Regions from separate parts of the Luteibacter pinisoli genome, predicted to be linked through region 3. Evidence: riboswitches for the same ligand, from Rfam matches in the RefSeq annotation. Region 3 holds a riboswitch; each other region holds the start of a gene.
What was found. Region 3 has a riboswitch for cobalamin ahead of FIV34_RS20360 (TonB-dependent receptor domain-containing protein). Riboswitches for the same ligand answer to the same signal wherever they lie in the genome.
Positions count from the first base shown of each region.

Region 1: it holds a riboswitch for cobalamin, as region 3 does, so the genes downstream of both, FIV34_RS19240 (ribonucleoside-diphosphate reductase subunit alpha) here and FIV34_RS20360 (TonB-dependent receptor domain-containing protein) in region 3, are expected to answer to the same signal.
Region 2: it holds a riboswitch for cobalamin, as region 3 does, so the genes downstream of both, metE (5-methyltetrahydropteroyltriglutamate--homocysteine S-methyltransferase) here and FIV34_RS20360 (TonB-dependent receptor domain-containing protein) in region 3, are expected to answer to the same signal.
Region 4: it holds a riboswitch for cobalamin, as region 3 does, so the genes downstream of both, btuB (TonB-dependent vitamin B12 receptor) here and FIV34_RS20360 (TonB-dependent receptor domain-containing protein) in region 3, are expected to answer to the same signal.

Region 1 is NZ_CP041046.1:4,227,559-4,232,319, reverse strand. It holds gene FIV34_RS19240 (ribonucleoside-diphosphate reductase subunit alpha) at 1-2,091, opposite strand, end outside; cobalamin riboswitch at 2,257-2,471, opposite strand; gene FIV34_RS19235 (response regulator) at 2,674-4,620, shown strand; gene FIV34_RS19230 (DUF2501 domain-containing protein) at 4,639-4,761, opposite strand, start outside.
Region 2 is NZ_CP041046.1:738,628-743,388, reverse strand. It holds gene FIV34_RS03275 (glycosyltransferase) at 1-1,148, opposite strand, end outside; cobalamin riboswitch at 1,214-1,429, shown strand; gene metE (5-methyltetrahydropteroyltriglutamate--homocysteine S-methyltransferase) at 1,624-3,915, shown strand; gene FIV34_RS03265 (autotransporter-associated beta strand repeat-containing protein) at 3,984-4,761, opposite strand, start outside.
Region 3 is NZ_CP041046.1:4,498,099-4,502,859, reverse strand. It holds gene FIV34_RS20360 (TonB-dependent receptor domain-containing protein) at 1-1,297, opposite strand, end outside; cobalamin riboswitch at 1,454-1,688, opposite strand; gene FIV34_RS20355 (nucleoid-associated protein) at 2,247-3,338, shown strand; gene FIV34_RS20350 (hypothetical protein) at 3,265-4,761, shown strand, end outside.
Region 4 is NZ_CP041046.1:4,189,351-4,194,111, forward strand. It holds gene btuB (TonB-dependent vitamin B12 receptor) at 1-1,593, opposite strand, end outside; cobalamin riboswitch at 1,714-1,946, opposite strand; partial or broken gene FIV34_RS19110 (acyltransferase family protein) at 1,943-3,037, opposite strand; gene FIV34_RS19115 (GGDEF domain-containing protein) at 3,196-4,761, shown strand, end outside.

The DNA of each region.
Region 1 (4,761 bases), 270 kb from region 3:
CCACAGGCCCAGGGTCTTCAGCTCGTCGACGAGGTAGCGGTTCACCACGAGGAAGTCACCCGAGAGGGTTTCGCGCTTGAACAGGTTGGACACCTGCGGCTCGATGCATTCGTAGCAACCGGCGATGGACGCGATGGTGGCGGTCGGCGCGATGGCGATGAGCAGCGAGTTGCGCAGGCCCTTCGCCTTGATCTTCTCGCGCAATTCGGCCCAGCGGTCGTCCTTGCCGGTCGGCGTGGCGGCCGGCCAGTAATCGAACTGGAGCTCGCCGTTGGCAGCGCGGCTCTCGTCGAAGCCCGGGTGGGCGCCATCGCGCTCGGCGATCTCGTTGGACTGCGACAGGGCGTGGAAGTAGATCTCTTCCGAAATGCGCGTGGAGAGCTGCAGCGCTTCGGCCGAGTCGAACGGCAGGCGCAGCTTGAAGAACACATCCTGCAGGCCCATCACGCCCAGGCCCACCGGGCGCCACTTCATGTTCGCCGTGCGCGCGGTGTCGATCGGGTAGAAGTTCAGGTCGATGACGCGGTTGAGCTGGCGCACGGCCGTACGCACGGTGGTGGCGAGCTTGTCGAAATCGAACGCGCCGTCCACGACGTGGCGGGAGAGGTTCACCGAGCCGAGGTTGCACACCGCCGTCTCGCCTTCGTTGGTCACCTCGAGGATCTCGGTGCACAGGTTCGACAGGTGGATGACGTTCTCCGGGCGCGCCGTCTGGTTGCTGGTGGCGTTGGAACGATCCTTGAAGGTCATCCAGCCGTTGCCGGTCTGCGCGAGCGAACGCAGCATGCGGGCGTAGAGCTCGCGCGCCTTCACCGTCTTCGAGGCGATGCCGTCGGCTTCGGCCTTCGCGTACGCGGCTTCGAAGGTCTCGCCCCAGGTGTCGACGAAGTGCGGCACGATCTTCGGATCGAACAGCGACCAGTCGCCGTCCGTTTCCACGCGACGCATGAACAGGTCGGGCACCCAGTTGGCGAGGTTGAGGTTGTGCGTGCGGCGGGCGTCGTCGCCGGTGTTTTCGCGCAGCTCGAGGAATTCCTCGATGTCGGCGTGCCAGCTTTCCAGGTACACGCAGGCCGCGCCCTTGCGCTTGCCGCCCTGGTTCACCGCGGCCACCGAGGCGTCCAGCGTCTTCAGCCAGGGCACCAGGCCGTTCGAATGGCCGTTGGTGCCGCGGATCAGCGAGCCGCGCGAACGGATCCGCGAGTAGGCCAGGCCAATGCCGCCGGCGAATTTCGAGAGCTGGGCCACGTCGCCATACTTCGCGTAGATCGACGCGAGGTCGTCCTGCGGCGAGTCGAGCAGGAAGCACGACGACAGCTGTTCGTGCGCCGTGCCGGCGTTGAACAGGGTGGGCGAGCTGGCCAGGTATTCCAGCGACGAGAGCATGCGGTACAGCTCAAGCGTTTCCGCGACATCGTTGCCGCCGAGCGCGCAGGCGATGCGCATGAAGAAGTACTGAGGCGTCTCGATGACGTGGCGCTTGGTCGGGTGGCGCAGCAGGTAACGGTCATACACCGTGCGCAGGCCGAAGTATTCGAAGCGGCGCGAGGCGGTCAGGTCGATCGCATCGTTGAGCTTGCGGGCGTTGGCCTGCACGAACGCGCGCAGGCGCTCGTTGAGGATGCCCAGCTCGACGCCCAGGTTGATCGACTGCGAGAACGACTGGATGTCCTGGCCGCTCACTTCCTTGTCGACGAAGGCCGAGAGCAGGCGCGCGGCAAGCTGGCCGTATTCCGGCTCTTCGGCGGTGAGGGCCGCGGCGGTGCGGATCGAGAGCTGGTCGAGCTCCTGGGTGGTGGCGCCGTCGTAGAGGCCGCCGATGGTCTTCAGCGCCACGCGCATCGGGTCTACCGCGAACAGGCCGTCGGCGCTGCGCGTCACCGCGCGCACGATCTTGTTCACGTCCACGGTTTCCTGGCCGCCGTTGCGCTTCTTCACGCGCATCTGGCCGGGGTTGTGCGGCGGGGTCAGCGCGAAGGCCGGCGGGGCATCCTCGCGGTAGCCGGCCGCGGGGGCCTGCTCGGTGGTGCGGGTGGAGGGGGTGGCGGCCGCATCGGCCGTCTCGGTGCGCTCGCGCGCTGCGGAATCCATTGTCGTCATGCTTGGCGTGCCCCAGGGCCTAGGTCCAGTCGCCCGCTCCCTCGCACGGGTCTCGACGCAGTGGGGCGCAACGGGAAAGCCGGGGACGAAGCCGCGCAACGGGGCTTCGGTCCGCGACGTGCTTCCCCGCGGAAGCCGTCACTACAAACCGGGCTGCTTGGGCCACGGCTGCTGGCAGGTCTTCGGACTTCGTGGACGTTTGCGGCCGTGCCGCCTCGCCTACCCGTCGCTTCCCAGCCTTTGGGGGCCAGTGCATTGAACGGGATCGTTTCCACTTACCGCTGCGGGGCAGTTCCGGATTTACACCGGATTCCCTATTAAGTCCGACGGGCAGTCGCGCCGCCTCGGACACCAACGGGACACACGATATAGGCGAGGGCAGGGCAGGTCAACACAAGATATAGGGTAAAGTGCCAATGCACTTGGTAACTCAATGAGTTGCAATCCGCGCGCCCGTGGGGCTTGCCTGAACGGCCGTGCGGGCATGTGAAGATCCCCTACACCCAAGGCCCCATGGCCCGACGATAAGATTCCGCCCCCATCCCATACAGACACCCAGGGCAGCCCGGTCCCATGCCATCTCCGTTCGCGTTGCAGGACCATGCACTGCTCAATCAATCGCTTGATGCGGTGCCCTTCGGCTTGGTGGCGTTGTCGCCCGCCGGCGAGACGCTGTACGCGAATGCGTGGGCCAGGGCCCGCCTGCGCGGGGCCGCGTTCCTGTCGCTGTGGGATCCGGCCGGACGCACCACCCTGGAGTCCCTGCTGCCGACGATCGGCGCCCGGGGCGTGCGCGACCTCGAACTGACGGCGATCGACGGCCTGCTCTGGCGCCTCGCCCTGGAAACATGGAGTGTCTCCGCGGTCGGCGAGGGCGTGGTGCTGGCGACCTGGCGCCCGGCCAGCGACGACAAGGCGTGGATGAGCCCCGGTGGCCAGGGCCCGATGGACATCACCCAGGACCAGATGCGCCAGGCGCAGAAGATGGACGCCATCGGCAAGCTCACCGGCGGCGTGGCCCACGATTTCAACAACCTCTTGCAGGTCATCAGCGGCAACCTGCAGCTGCTGGCCACCGACGTGCGCGGCAACGCCCGCGCCGAGCGGCGCGTGGCCAATGCGATGGCCGGCGTCACCCGCGGCTCAAAGCTGGCCGCCCAGCTGCTCGCCTTTGGCCGGCGCCAGCCGCTCGCCCCCAAGGTGGTGAACATCGGCCGCTTCGTGCGCGAGATGGACGACCTTCTGCGCCGCGCCCTGGGCGAGGCGATCGAGGTGGAAACCGTCATCGCCGGCGGCCTGTGGAACACCCTGGTGGACGTGGGCAACGTGGAAAACGCGCTGCTCAACCTGGCCATCAACGCGCGCGACGCGATGGGTGCCCAGGGCAAGCTCACCATCGAGGCCGGCAACACCCAGCTCGATGAGGCCTATGCCAAGGCCCACGGTGACCTGAAGCCGGGCCAGTACGTGATGCTGGCGGTGACCGACACCGGCACGGGCATTGCGCCGGATGTGCTGGCGCACGTGTTCGAACCGTTCTTCACCACCAAGCCGGAGGGCCAGGGCACCGGCCTGGGCCTGTCCATGGTCTACGGCTTCGTGAAGCAGTCCGGCGGCCACGTGAAGATTTACAGCGAGGCCGGCCACGGCACTACCGTGAAGATCTACCTGCCCCGCTCGGCGCAGAGCGAAGACCGTCTTGTCGATCTCGACGAAGGCGGCGTGCGCGGCGGCGACGAAACCGTGCTGGTGGCCGAGGATGACGACGAAGTGCGCGAGACCGTGGTGGGCCTGCTGGCCGACCTCGGCTATCGCGTGCTGAAGGCGCGCGACGCGGAAAGCGCGCTGTCCATCATCGACAGCGGCATCGCCATCGACCTGCTGTTTACCGACGTGGTGATGCCCGGCCCCCTGCGCAGCCCCGAGCTCGCGCGCAAGGCCGTGGAACGCCAGCCCGGCATGGCGGTGCTGTTCACCTCCGGCTACACCGAGAACGCCATCGTGCATGGCGGCCGCCTCGATGAAGGCGTGGAGCTGCTCAGCAAGCCCTATACCCGGGAGGCGCTGGCGCGCAAAGTCCGCCAGATCCTCGCCGCCCGCGTGCTGGTCCCTGCGATGGCGCCCACGCGCCTGCCGCCGCCGGCCAGTACCGCACCGGCAGCGGCACCGTCATTGCGCGTGCTGGTGGTGGAAGACGACGCCCTGATCCGCATGAGCATCGCCGAGATGCTGGAGAGCCGTGGGCATACGGTGTTCGAGGCGGGCGACGGCAACGAAGCCATCCGCCTGCACGGCAGCGAAAACATCGACGTGCTGCTTGCCGACGTGGGCCTGCCAGGCATGAACGGCGTGGACGTGGCCTCGCGCATGCGCGAGGCCCAGCCGGACCTGCCGGTGCTGTTCGCCACTGGCGACCAGAACGCCAACGGCGTGGTGCGTGATGCGCGCACCGCAGTGATCGTGAAGCCCTATGGCGTGGCGGATCTCACCGAAGCGCTTGGGCGCATCACGCGCGCCTGAGTTACATCCGCGCCCAGGTTACATCCCGGCCATCTTCTTGCCCTGCTTGAGCACGGCGTCGCAGGCCTTGTGCACCAGCTTGGCCTTCATGTCGTCCGTGCCGCCGCCGCTCCCACCGATGCCGCCCAGCTGGTTCAGGTC
Region 2 (4,761 bases), 850 kb from region 3:
GCTGTCGCGCGATCGGCGCGGTACCGTGTCGCAGGCAGCACGTCGCCCGCACCAAGCCGGCGCACGCGTGCCGCATTGTCCGGCTGATCGAAACCATGTGGCACCACGAGGGATGGCCGCCCGGCACGCAGGGCCTCGTGGGTTGTGCCAATGCCGCCGTGGTGAACAACGGCGGCCGCTCGGGCGAAGAGCGCGCCATGTGAGGCGTAGTCCACGGCCAGGATATCGTCGCCTTGCAACGCAAGGCGTTCGCGCAGCGCGGGGGAGCCCGTGAGAACAACAGCACGCCGCCCCAGTTGGCGCGCCGCGGCGATGCTTTCACGCAGGAAATCCGCGCCGGCGTGCACGGCAGCAGAGCCTAGGGTGAACACGATCGGTGGTGCGCCTGCGTCGAGCCACGAACGCAGCGATGGTTCCAGCGCATCGGCGCCCGGGAGGTAACGGCACTGCCCGGTCAGCACGGTGTTGGCGGGCGCATCAGGCGGCAGGCCTCCCAGCACCGGCGAATAGAGCGCCAGCACGCCGTCGCGGCCATGCTGCCCGCGGTGGAACGGATCGCCGCCCGCGCCGACGGGAGCGAGCCCAAGCTGCCGGCGGAAGTCGCGTACCGGGGCCGTCCACGGCCGGGTCAGCCCCTCGACACTGCGCACCAGCAGCCGGCCACGCCCTGGCGACGCCCTGAGCCACGCGTCCAGTGGCGCGATGCCGGTGGCCGGTGGGTCGAATGGGGAGAGGAACACCGACGGCGACAGCACGGCCGACAGCCATGCCACCGGTAACGTCTCGCCAAGCATCTGCCCTGCAAAGGCCAGCGTGGTCGTCACGACCGCATCGGCGGCCGAGCAGAAGGTTTTCAGCGCGTGGTAGCTCGCCGCCACATCGGCGGCTGCGAGATCCCTCACGACGAACCTGGGCCCGCGCCAGGGATGGAACGCGCGTGCAGCGAATGCCGCCTTGTCCTCCGGCTCCGCGATGCCGCTGGCCATGACGAAATCCAGCCCCGCATCGAGGACGGCATCGCGGTGGATCGCGTGGGCACCCACGGTCACCCGGTGCCCGCGCGCCACCAGCTCCCGGCCCACGGCCAGGAATGGAAACAGGTCGCCCTGCGATCCCACCGTCGCCAATACGATGTGCCGTTCCGTCACGCCCGCCTTCCTCGCATCCCGGTCACCCATCCTCGCGCATTTGACTTTGGCCGTCCGGACGGCTAATTTCGCCGTCGCCCGTGGTCGATATCTCTCTATTCGGATGGAGAGATAAAGCTAAGAGGGAAGCCGGTGAGAGTCCGGCGCTGCCCCGCAGCGGTATGTGGAGACGACATCCGTCACAAGCACTGGGCCATGGGGCCCGGGAAGCGACGGTGAAGGCGGCACCCGCGGGTGCCACATCCACGAGCCCGAAGACCTGCCACCAGCCGATGCCCGCGCGGGGTCATGCCTGCGCAGGCGTCGTCCGACCTGCCGTACCGCCTTGCGCGGGGCGGCGGTTCGCCCGCGGGGGCGAAGGTCGACGGTCAGCCTGCATGACGGCCCAGCCCGCCAGCGCGTGCCTTCGCGTTGGGGCGCGGCCGTCCGCGTGCGCCGCCCTTCCCTCCTCTTTTGTCCAAAGAGGAATCCATCCATGCCACACGTTACCTATCTCGGTTTCCCCCGTATCGGCCGGCGCCGCGAACTCAAGCGCGCGCTCGAAAGCCACTGGAAGGGCGAGACCAGCGCCAGCGACCTTCTCGCCACCGCCGCCTCGCTGCGCCAGCGCCACTGGCAACTCGCCCGCGAGGCCGGCGCCGACAGCGTGCCCGTTAACGACTTCTCCCTGTATGACCACGTGCTCGACGCCGCGGTGGCGGTGGACGCCATCCCGGCGCGCTATCGCGACCTGCACGACAGGGCGCCCCTGGCCGCCTATTTCGCCATGGCCCGCGGCCACCAGGACGGTACGTTCGACCTGCGCGCACTGGAGATGACCAAGTGGTTCGATACGAACTACCACTACCTCGTCCCTGAACTCCACGCCGGCCAGCTGTTCCGCGCGCGCCCCGAAAAGGCGGTGGCGGAATACCGCGAGGCGGTGGCGGCCGGCCACGCGGCGCGGCCGGTGCTGCTCGGCCCGGTGACCTTCCTGCTGTTATCGAAGACGGTGGACGGCAGTCACCCGCTCGGCCTGCTGGACGCGTTGCTGCCCGCGTGGCTAGATCTGGTCGATGCGCTTGCGGCCGAAGGCACGGCATGGATCCAGGTCGACGAACCCGCCCTCGCGCTCGACCTCGATGTCGGCACCCGCGATGCGTTCCGCCGCGTGTACGACGCCCTGGCCGCTCGCTCGTCCGCGAAGATCCTGCTAGCCACCTACTTCGGCGCGCTCGACGGCAACCTGGGCCTTGCGGCTTCGCTCCCCGTCGCCGGACTGCACGTCGACCTCGCCCGCGCATCCGCGCAACTGCATGCGGTCCTCGATGCCCTGCCGGACGGACGCGTGCTGTCGGCGGGTCTTGTCGATGGTCGCAACGTGTGGCTCAGCGATCCGGAAGCGATCCTGCCGCGACTGGAAGCGCTAACGGAACGCGTGCCATCCGATCGCCTGTGGATCGCGCCCTCGTGCTCGCTGCTGCACGTGCCCATCGACGCCTCAGATGAGAAACAGCTCCCCGGCGAGCTCAACCAGTGGTTGTCGTTCGCCCGCCAGAAGATCGGCGAGCTGCGTCTTTATGCGGATGCGGCGGCCGGCAGCGCCGAAGCAGCAAACGCACTCGTTCGCCAGAACGACATCGTCGCCCGGCGCCTCGCTTCGCCAGAGGTCGTGCGCAGCGCCGTCCGCGCTCGCGCCCGTGGTCTCACCCCGCAGTTCAGCCAGCGGCGTTCGGGGTATGCCCACCGCGCCGCCGTGCAGCGCGACCGCTTCGGTTTGCCGCCCCTCCCGACCACCACGATCGGCTCGTTCCCCCAGACCCTAGAACTGCGCACGGCACGCGCCGCCTTCCGCGCCGGAAAGCTCGACGAGATTGCCTATGACACCGTGCTCCGCGACGAAGTGCGCCGCGCGGTGCGCTTCCAGGAAGACGCGGGCATCGACGTCCTGGTCCACGGCGAGCCCGAGCGCAACGACATGGTCGAGTACTTCGGCGAACAGCTCGAAGGCTATGCGTTCACGAAGTATGGCTGGGTACAGAGCTACGGCTCGCGCTGCGTGAAGCCGCCGATCATTTACGGCGACGTGGCCCGCCCAGCCGCCATGACCGTCGCCTGGTCCAGCTATGCGCAGTCACTCACCACGAAGCCCATGAAAGGCATGCTCACCGGCCCGGTGACGATGCTGCAGTGGTCCTTCGTCCGCGACGACCTGCCCCGGGCCGACGTGTGCCGGCAGATCGCGCTGGCCTTGCGCGACGAAGTGCACGACCTGGAACGCGCTGGCATCGGCATCGTCCAGATCGATGAACCCGCCCTGCGCGAAGGCCTGCCGCTACGCCGTGCTGATTGGGACGCTTACCTTGACTGGGCGGTCGAAGCCTTCCGGATCACCGCCGGTGGCACCAGCGATGCCACGCAGGTGCATACCCACATGTGCTACTCGGAGTTCAACGACATCATCGAAGCCGTCGCCGCCATGGACGCCGACGTGATCTCGATCGAGACCAGCCGCTCGCGCATGGAGCTGCTGGAGGCGTTCACCCGCTTCCAGTATCCGAACGGGATTGGCCCAGGCGTCTACGACATCCATTCCCCGCGCGTTCCGGCCCAAGCCGAAATGGCCGACCTGCTGGCAAGGGCGCTCCAGGTGCTCGCGCCCGAGCAACTCTGGGTGAATCCCGACTGTGGCCTGAAAACCCGCGGCTGGAAGGAAGTGGGCGAGGCACTCACCGGCATGGTGGCCGTGGCCCGGGCGGCACGCGAACGACTCGTGCAGCCGGCCTGAACATGCAGAAGGGGCGGCCATCTGGCCGCCCCTTCTGGTGTCACACGACCTTTTACATCGCTACCGCATCAGAACGCGACGCGTACACCGGCCGTCACGCCGTACGCCGAGCGGCCCGAACCCTGTTCGGCATTGAGGCCGCCGTAGAGGTACGTGCTGTGGCTGAGGCGCATGGTGCCGCTTGCGTTCACCTGAACGAAGCCGCGGCCCGCATCCGGCGCGCGCGTGTCGAACGACTGGCCCGCCAGGTGCGCGTGCACGGTCGGATCAAGCAGCTTGCCGCTATCCACGCCGGCCGCCACGCCCACGCGCCAGGTCAGCTCGCTGGCGAGCGGATCATTGGCGTGCGAGCCCGCGGTGACGCCGAGCAACCCGCGGGTGCCCGTCTGCGAGAGCTGGTCCAGGCTGAGCACGGCCGCCGACGTACCGCCTTCCTGCACGGCATCACGCTCCACCTTCTGCCAGACCACGGTGGCGTACGGCTCGATGCGCGTGCCCTGCGTATCGATGGGCAGGCGAGCGGTGAGGCTGGCGGTGGTGTTGTGGCCGTCGGTGCGCGACTCGATCGAACCGGCACCGAGCGGATCGGCACGACGGGTCGACCAGTCGTCCGAACCGTAAGCGACCACGCCATCCACCAGCACGCGACCGAGCTTCTGCTGGGCATAGGCCAGGCCCGCATTGCTGCGGATGGTGCCCTGGCCGCCGCTGGCGATCACGTTGCTCTCGCCGTGCGAAGCGCCCACGCCGAGCACGGTGTCCTCGGTCGCATAGACGTCGACGCCTGCCGTGATGTGGCCGGTGCTGGTGTTGAAGCCGCTGCCCTGGTTATCGGCCACCGAACGC
Region 3 (4,761 bases):
ACTCATCGTTGAACGTCGGCGCGTGGAAGGCGCTGCCGTACGACGCGGTGACCCGCATGCCGTTGTCGAAGCGGAAACCGTACGCGGCCGAGCCGGTGGTGTGGTTGCCGAACTGGGTGTTGTGGTCGTGGCGCGCCGAGAGCTGGATCTCGTGCGGGCCGAACACGCCCTGGTACAGCGCGAACACGCCGGTGTTATCGCGGGTGTCCTTGAGGTAATCCGTCGCGCTGTCCAGCTTCTCCTGCTGGAAATCGACGCCGGCGCTCAGGGTCTGGCCCGGGGCCAGGGTGATGTCGTTCTGCCAGGCGGCCTGGTTGCGCTTGGAATACAGGTAGCCGACGCGCGCCTTGTCCACGCCGTAGTTCACGAAGTCCAGGGTCTTGTTCGCGCCGTTGAGGTAATCGTCGGCACGATCCTGGTTCTGGCCCAGGCTCACCGACATGCGCCAGTCGGCCATGGCGTCGAAGCTGAGCTTGCCGCCGGCCACCTGCTGCGAGCGACGGGTGAGGTTCTGGAAGTCACCGTCGTACTCGATGGTGCCCTTGCTGCGCAGCCAGCTGCCGGTGAGCTCGGTGCCGTTGTCCCAGCGGTAGCCCCCCGAGAGCGCGCCGTTGTAGGTGCGGTAGGCGTCGTGGTCCGGTTCGTCGGTGAAGCAGCCCTTGAAGGCCGTGCCCGCGCCGACGCGGCACGCATTGATGCCGCCGGTGTACTGGCCGCCCAGGCTGGCGTTATACCAGCCGTGCGTGGTGCCGCCGGAAACGCCGACCTGGCCTGCGGTGTAGCCGTGGCTGCCGCCGGTGACCGACACCGTCGGGGTCGGTGCTTCGCCAGCCTGGCCGTGGCGGGTGAAGATCTGGATGACGCCGCCGATGGCGTCCGAGCCGTACAGGGTGGAACGCGGGCCGCGGACGACTTCGATGTGGTCGATCTGCTCCACCGGGATCTGCTCATAGGCCGGGATGCCCGCGCCGACGGTGCCCACGCGCACGCCGTCGATCAGCACCAGGGTGTGGGCGGAGTTGGTGCCGCGCATGAACATGGAGGTCTGCTGGCCGATGCCACCGGCATTGGCCATCACCACGCCCGGCAGGCCGGTGAGCAGGTCCTGCACGCTGACCGGCTGCAGGCGCTCGATGTCCTCGCGGGTGATCACGGTGACCGGGGCGAGCACCTCGTCCAGCGGGGTGGCCGCGCGGTTGGCGGTCACCACCACGGAGGGCAGGTTTTCCGGGGCATCCGCGGCGTGCGCCAGGGCGATGGACGACAGCAGGGCCGTCGCGAGCAGGGTCTTCTTCATCAGGAACATCCTCGTGCCGCCGGTGCGGCAAGTCTTGAAACCGAGGACGGTCGTGGGGGAATGAGACGAACGGCGCGCGGGCGGGAAGCCACGAGGCTGTCCGGATCCGCCCGCCGCGAATCGTCCGAAACAGGGCCACCCCCGCGGCCATGGCTGGCGCAGGGGGTGTTTCGGGCCGGTCTCCGGACTCGCCCTTGCCGCGTTGGCGGATTCTCCCGGCGCCTTCCCACCCCGTTCGGGGCAGTGGCTGAGGCCGGTTAGAACGGGGTGTTCCCCTGGGGCTTACCGTTGCGGGGGCAGTGCCGGCCTTGCCGCTTCAGCGGCGCACCGGCTTCCCGTTTCATCCTTACCGCCATGAAGGCGGGTGGACACCCGAACGGGGGCATTCTAGCGGTGAACTGGCGAGAACGGTGGCAGAGGCTGGACGGGAGGCTGCGTGAGCGGGGGCGGGCAGGCCCCTGGGGCCGCCAGACGCGGACCTGCGGACCGGGCCGTAGCTTCCGTGTCGCAAAAATCGTGGCGTTGGGCGGCCCTCCGCTTATGTCGGCCCCAGGGGCCTGCCCGCCCCCGCGTCGACACCGTGCGAGTGTCCATGGAGAAAGCAAAGCGCCGTAGTGTCTCCCCAGATACGTGTCGCTGTCCCTTGATGGAATTGGTCAGAAAGCACGGCCGTCGCATTACAGATTGGCCGCATCAAACATCAGGCGACCGGCAATCCGGGTCGAGAAGCGCGGCCGTTTGAGGTGTCGAATGAGACCGGCCATACCCGCAACGGCGGTGGAAGCGGGCTGGCTGTAAGGAGTTCGTGTCAACTTAAATGCTTGCCGTAAATGCATATAAGACGACTCGTCCGGCCGGTCTTAAGAGATGAGATGAATCCACTCAATAATTCAACGTGCCCTGGCCCAAAAAGGTAATATCCGCGAAACGAAAAACAGGGGATGAAGGAATGGCAGGGAAAGTTAGCCAGCTGAGCGCGGCTGAACTCAATTCGCTCCAAATTCAGCAGCTCGTATTTCATGTGCTAGAGCCAGGAAATGAAGCGGAGACCGTTCGCTATCTTGACGAGCCGCTCCAACTATCCGTATCGCAGCGATCGTTTTTTCTAGAGCGGTTACAGCAGGCAGCGTCGGGTACACAGTACGTTTTTTCCGGGCGCGTGCAGACGCTTCGAGGTATCTGCTCGGAAATGCTCGAGCACCAACGATCCTTTATCGATGCCTCGAAAGATATTGCCGCGGCCTTCAGTGAGCACCACCGCGGAAGACAAATGGCTCCCGGTGTTGTTGTGATTGCGATCGCCACCGTGGAGGTCGATGGGAGTCATACGCCGCTGGTCTTTATCCTTAAGATGGATCACCAGCGAGCGATGACCTACAACCTCCGAGCTGGAGCGGCAGGCACGGTCGCGAATATGCGTGAGTACGCGGACGCATTAGTACAAGACAAGGCCGCAGTACAAAGACATGCACTTATCGATCTGTCTGACACGTTTGCTTGGGACGTCCTCGCAGCAGAAAGAAATGAGGGTACGACTCCCAATCTGAAGAACTTTTTTAAAGCGTTTCTCGGGGTCGAGCTCAGAGAGGACGCGAGTGTTCTAACAAGGCGAACATTCGACGTATTGAGACAGTGGACTCTGGGGTTGACCGATGACGATAAGCCTCAGGACGAGGACCGTCAGCGATACCACGAGAGGGCCATTCAATACTTCAAGGATCGCGACGCGTTCGATTCGGAGTCCTTTGTCGAAGCGGTCGTGGTTGATCCAGGGAGCCCGGAGCGTAGGCAACGAGTACGCGAGTCGCTATCGAACGCGCTCGGAGAAGCGGGAATTCAGGGGCAGGAGTTCGCCCCGATGCCCGAGTCGATACGAAAAAGCGTGCGAACAACAAGGATCAGTACAGACGAAGGTGTCGAGATCCGGTACGAAGGCGCACAGGAGAACGCCCGAGTGACGATCGAGGATGATCCAGAAGGGAATCCCGGATCCAAAATTATTACAATTCGGACCAACCACATCACCGAGAAGAACGGATAAAGTGCACGCGTTGCTCGAATCCTTGAGATCATTGTTAGCCGCGTCGCAAGATGTAGCGGAGGCGCACGATCACGTCTCGGCCACCGGCACCGAGGTTGAGTACGCTGAACTTGCGTCATTCATGCGCGAGGCGACGTCTGTCAACTTAGATGCGAGCGTGCGCTTAAATGGCGGGACCATCGATATTTCTTTGCCGCTTAATCCGTTGATTGCAGGCGATGTCTGGCGATTGTCACTTAGCAAGAACTTGGTGATCACTGCCTTAGGTTTGCTCGAAGACGAGGTTTCGGTTTTTCTCTTCGTGTCACCTGGTGCACTTGATCGATGGCTACAGTCCATACCGACGATCTCAAACAAGCGCCCGGCGATGCCGCGCCGGCTAACGATCCACGTCGTGGATGGGCTCGCTCAAGTCACTGGTCCAAATATTCGTGTGATCGCATCTTCCAGACAGCCCATCGGATTTGATGTCGAGGATGCGCAACGGTTTCCCTCGACCGAGGACGTCGCGGGCCTTGTTCATTTAACGTCCGGCACACCATCGTTCGCACCGAGCGTCGTCGCGCTGACGCGCGGAGATCTTGATCATCCGCAGGCGGATTCTGTTCGAAAGATCGCAGAGCGAGCAATGTTGCTATGTCTGTCGAGCGAGATTGTCGAGCGTGAGGGAAAGCAGGTCGCTATTCTTCGAGGTGGGCGTCGCTCCGAGCTTCCACTTCTTCCCGACGGGGAGTATGAAGCCCCATCACTACACAACATACTCAATCTTCAAGCGGCCATCTCGTGGCTATTTTCTGATAACAAGGAGACTCGACATTCATTGTTGGTAGACCGAGTTTGCCTTGAACAGCGAGACGGAGAATCCTTGCTTGACGTCGTGAGGAGAGTGATTTCCTTGGCGGTGGTAGATGCAAAGGAAAAATATCGAATCTTCGTTTTGGATAAAAAGGACGCCTCAGCGAAGGAGCTTCGCGACGTTCTAAAGGATGTGCGCGCGCAAGCTGACACGTACTCAGCGAAGGTGAGAGATCTACTCAGTTCGTTTCTGAGGGATGCGATCGCTCTATTGTTGCTTCTGGGTGTCGGGCTGTTCAGTAAGATTGATTCGAATGAGCTCGCCAAGTTGCCGAGTTCTTCTGCCGCGGGATGGCTATTCGTTGTGCTGGGCAGCTACTTCTTAATCTCTGGCGCGAGTCAAATTACCTTTCATTCCATGGATCTCAGGCTCACGCGCCAAGAGCTCTTGCGCTGGTTGGGTGCGAGTCGAAATTACTTAACGCAATCGAAGATCGAGACGGTCGTGCGCGAAGGTATTGTTAGTCGGCGAAAGTTTTTCGTGAAAGCAATGATCGCCCTGGGCATCGTGTATGCGCTCACTGCAACCGCGCTGTTCTGTTGGGAGCCGATTGTTGTTTGGCTGATT
Region 4 (4,761 bases), 310 kb from region 3:
CGGCAGCAGGTTGCCGTGGGTGGCGTCGTCACTGTCGTCTTCCGGCGACAGCCAGGTGGCGTTGCCGCCGAGGCGCCATTCGCCCAGCGTGGTATCGCCGGCCAGCTCCACGCCGCGGATGCGCGAGCGATCGATGTTGTTGGCACCGCCAAACGGGAACAGCGGGCCAGTCAGGCTCGAGTCGAACACGATCAGGTGATCGATGCGGTTCTGGAACGCATTCACCGACCAGTGGCCCCAGCCCGGCGTGCCGCGCAGGCCCATCTCCCAGTTACGCGAGGTTTCCGGCTGCAGGTCCGGGTTGCCGTAATCGGGGTAATACAGGTCGTTGAAGGTCGGTGCCTTGAACGCGGTGCCGTAGCTGGCAGTCACGCGCAGGTCGTTGGTCAGCGCGTAGCCGTATTGCAGGCTGCCCGTGGTCTTGCCACCGAACTGGCTGTTCTCGTCACGGCGCAGGCTGCCCTGCACGGAGCTGTCGCCGAACTCCTGCTGCCACTGCGCGAACAGGGCGTGGTTGCGGCGCGCGTCGACAAAGTAATCGGTGTTGCCCACCACGTGGTCACGCTGCCAGTCGAAGCCCAGGGTGGTGAGGCCGTACGCGCCGCCGACCTTGCCCAGGTCCGCCTGCAGCGACGCCAGGTCGCGATGGCTGTTGAACGTATCGGCGTACACGCCGCTCTCGTAGTCGGTGGACAGGTCCGCGCTGCGGCCGACATTCAACGTGAGCAGGGCATCCTGCGACGGGCGATAGCGCAGGCGGCCGCCGAGGGCCTGGGTGGCCGATTCGGCGAAGTTGCTGCTGGTGCCGTCGTAGTGGTTGCGGCCTTCGGTGCGCGTGGCGCTGGCGTCGGCATCCCACTGTTCGTCGAAGCGCCAGCCGCCCTTCAGCGACAGCGCGTTGTTGCGGTAGCCATCGGCGTCTGGCTCGTACGTGTAGCAGCCACCACCACCCGGGCTGGGCTTGCCGCGGCAGGCATTGATGCCATGGGTCTGGTCATGGCTGGCTTCCACCGAGTACCAGCCGTTGCTGCCACGGCCGGAGAAACCGGCCGAACCACGCAGGGTGGACCAGCTGCCGACACCCACCGAGAGGTTGGGCACGAAGGCGCCCTGCGGGTGGCGGGTGAAAATCTGGATGACACCGCCCAGCGCGTCGGAGCCATAGAGGCTGGAGTACGGGCCGCGCACGATTTCGATGCGCTCGATCTGGTCCACCGGGATGTCCTGGAACGCCGCGGTGCCCGAGGTGACCGAGCCGATCTTCACGCCGTCGACCAGCACCAGCACGTGGTCCGACTCTGTGCCGCGCATGAAGACCGAGGTGGCCTTGCCCGGGCCGCCGTTGTTGGCAATGGACACGCCCGGCGTGGCGCGCAGCAGGTCGGCCAGCGACGAGGGCTGCAGGCGCTCGATGTCGGCGCGGTCAATCACGGTGGAGGCCGAGAGCACCTGGTTGAGCGTCTGCTCGGTGCGGCTGGCGGTGACGACGACCTTGTCCAGGTCAGTGGACGCGGCATCGTCGGCGTGGGCGGCGATGGGGGCGAACAGAACGAGCGCGACGGCGCACGCAAGGCGAGACGGACGAAAAGACACGATGGAACTCCCTGCTGACCGCGCCTACCCGCGCGGCTATGACGGCGAGGGACACGCGAAAAGCAAGGTGCAAGCGACGGCGAACGGAGTCGGGCCACCCGCGACCAGGGCCCTCCGCCTGTCCGGTGATACCTCATGGCCGGTCTCCGGGCTTGTGAGCGCAGGGTTCACCTGCAAGGGCTGGCGCCTTCCCATGCCGCGCGCGGCACAGTGGCATTGGCCAGCCCCGTCAACTCACCTACCGTTGCGGGGGCAGCTCCGGAATGGCGCAGGCGAAGTGCCTGCGGGTCACCGGATTCCCGTTTCAATCCGTGGCGCGAACGCCGTGGATCACCTTGGGTGGCCGTAGTGTAGCGGAACGGCGCGCATACCAGCGCAGGACGGGGCGCTCCACCGTGTAGTGCAGCGCGGCACCCACGGCCAGCACCACCGCGGCGTGGGCGAGGAAGCGCAGCCACGGGTAGCCATCAAGACGGCCATCCAGCGCGGCCTCGGTCAGCATGAAGGCGCCCTTGTGGCTGAGGTAGAGGCTGTACGAGGTGCGGGCGATCCAGCCCGCGCCGGGTATCCGCAGGCGTGCCAGCCACGTGCCACCCGCGCCGGCGGCGACAAAGGCCGCCATCGCCAGCGCCACCAGCGGATAGCCGGCCACGTTGGGCCAGAAGTCCAGCCGATGGCCGTCAAACAACAGGATGCAGCCGGCCAGCAGCAGCGCGGAGGCGCCGAGCAGGACGCCGCCGCGCCCCTGTACGCGCGCCATCCAGCCCGGACGGAACACCGAGCACGCCGCCAGGGCGACGCCGGCGAGCAGGCCATCCAGGCGCGAGTACGTCGGGTAGTAAAGGTATTCCAGATAAGCCGGTCCCACCGGCACGTCGGTGCCGGCCCAGGGCCCGATGTACAGCTGCCACAGGGCGGCGCGCAAGGCGATGCCCCCCGCGACCACCGCAACGCAGAGCACACCAAACCGCCGGGGCGTCATCCGCCCCGCAAGGGCCACCGCCAGCAGCGGGAACACCAGGTAGAAATGCTCTTCCACGCACAGCGACCACGCGTGGGAGAAGGCATAGCGCTGCGGCGCGTCGAACAACAGGTTGAAGGTGAAGGTGAGGAACTGCCACGCCGGCTGCATCAGCGGCGTCTCGCGCCACGCAGGCCACGCGAGGTAAAGCCCGAGCACGACGAAGAACGCGGGCAGGATGCGGAACGCCCGGCGCAGGTAAAACGTTTTCAGGTCGAGCCGGCCGGTATCGCGCAGCGAGGCGAACACCTGCGAGCCGATCAGGAACCCGCTAAGGACGAAAAACAGGTCCACGCCCATCCACCCGGCGTGCTCGACCCACCCAAAGTTTTCACCCAGGCCGCCGATAAGGTAGCTGTGGAACAGCATCACCCACACGATGGCGATGGCGCGCAGGGTGTCCAGTCCGGGCAAGCGGGTCATCGGTGGTTCCGTCGTAGGGGTCGAGGCAGGTTGTGGGGCGCGTGCGGCCGCCAGCGGGCGGCTTCATGGCGTTTTGGGGGCGTGGCGCGATGGCGCCACGTTAAGATCGAACGCGCCGGGCAAACCGGGGGGCTTGCCGGCGCAACGTTGGGGATGCCATGCCAGCTTTCCGCCGGTGCCTGCCGGCGTTACTCCTTGCCACGCTGGCCCTGCATGCCGGCGACGCCGGCGCTCACCTGCGCGCAGGCGAAAACGCGGAGGCCACGCTCGACGTCGCCGACGCCAGCAAGACCTCGGACCACCCGGCGTTCGTGGCCACCCTCGCCCGCCTGGCGCCGTCGCGCGAGCAGATGAGCGCGGCTGCGCGCATGCACCTGGATTACCTGCAGGCCTGGCAGCTGGCCTACGGTGGCGACCACGCGCAGGCCATTCCGCTCCTCGAACGCATCGCCGACAAATCCACGGACAAGGTGATGCGCCTGCGCGCCACCGCTACCCTGGTGAACATCCTCGGCGCAGGACGCCATTACGAGGACGCCTTCAACCGCCTCAACCTGATGGTCGCCGACCTGCCCGGCGTCAGTGACCCCCACGCGCGCTACCAGGCCCTGGCCGAGGCGGCGCAGATGCTGACCACCGCGGGGCAGTACGACCTGGCTGCCGACTACGCGGCGCGCGCCGTGGATATCGCCGACACACCCTCGATCACCTGCAAGAGCAACGTGGTCGCGCTGCACGCGCTCTATCGCGGTGGCCGCGTCGAAGGCGACGACCCGCGCTTCGTCCAGTGGGTGGCCGAGTGCCAGAAGGCCGGGGAAATGCTCTCGGCCAACGAGTTACGGGCTGATGTGGCGGACAGCGCCATTCGCCACGGGCGGCCGAACGAGGCGATCGCAGTGCTGGAGCGCTACTACGGGTCCGTCCTGCGCGACGAACAGCCGATGCAGACCTCGCAGTTTGATGCCCTGCTGGCACGCGCGCAGTGGCAGGCCGGTAACGTTGCCCTGGCCGACCGCTTCGCCGCGGCCGCCATCCGTTCGTCGGTGCCGGGCGAGTACTCCGAGCCGCTGGTGTCCGCGACGGAGACGGCCTACTTCGTGGCACGCAAGCGCGGCGACTGGCGCGCAGCGACGATGTGGCTGGCGCGCCACGCGGAAGCCGACAAGGGCTACGTCGACGACGTGGGCGCGCGTGCCCTCGCCTACCAGATCGTCAAGCAGCAGGTAGTCGCCAGCCGCATGGAAACGGACGCGCTGGACCGGCAGAACCAGATCCTGCACCTGCAGCGCGACGCGGACCTGCACGACGCGCAGACCAGCCGCCTGTATATCCTCCTATTGCTCACTTTCATCGGCACCATCGTGCTGTGGCTGATCCGCACGCGCCGCTCGCAACAGCGCTTCATGCGCATGGCACGCCACGACAGCCTCACCGGCATCAGCAACCGCCAGCACTTCGTGGACGAGTGCACGGCGGCATTGGTGGAAGGCTCGCGCGCCGCCGAGCCGATCGCCCTGGTGCTGTTCGACCTCGATCACTTCAAGCAGGTGAACGATACCTATGGCCATGCCGAAGGCGACTGGGTGCTGTTGCGCGTGGTCGCGGAATGCCGGGATCACCTGACGGAGGCCGACGTGTTCGGGCGGCTGGGCGGCGAGGAGTTCGCCGTGCTCCTGCGCGCGGCGACACAGGCCCAGGCCATCGAACGCGCCGAGCGCATGCGC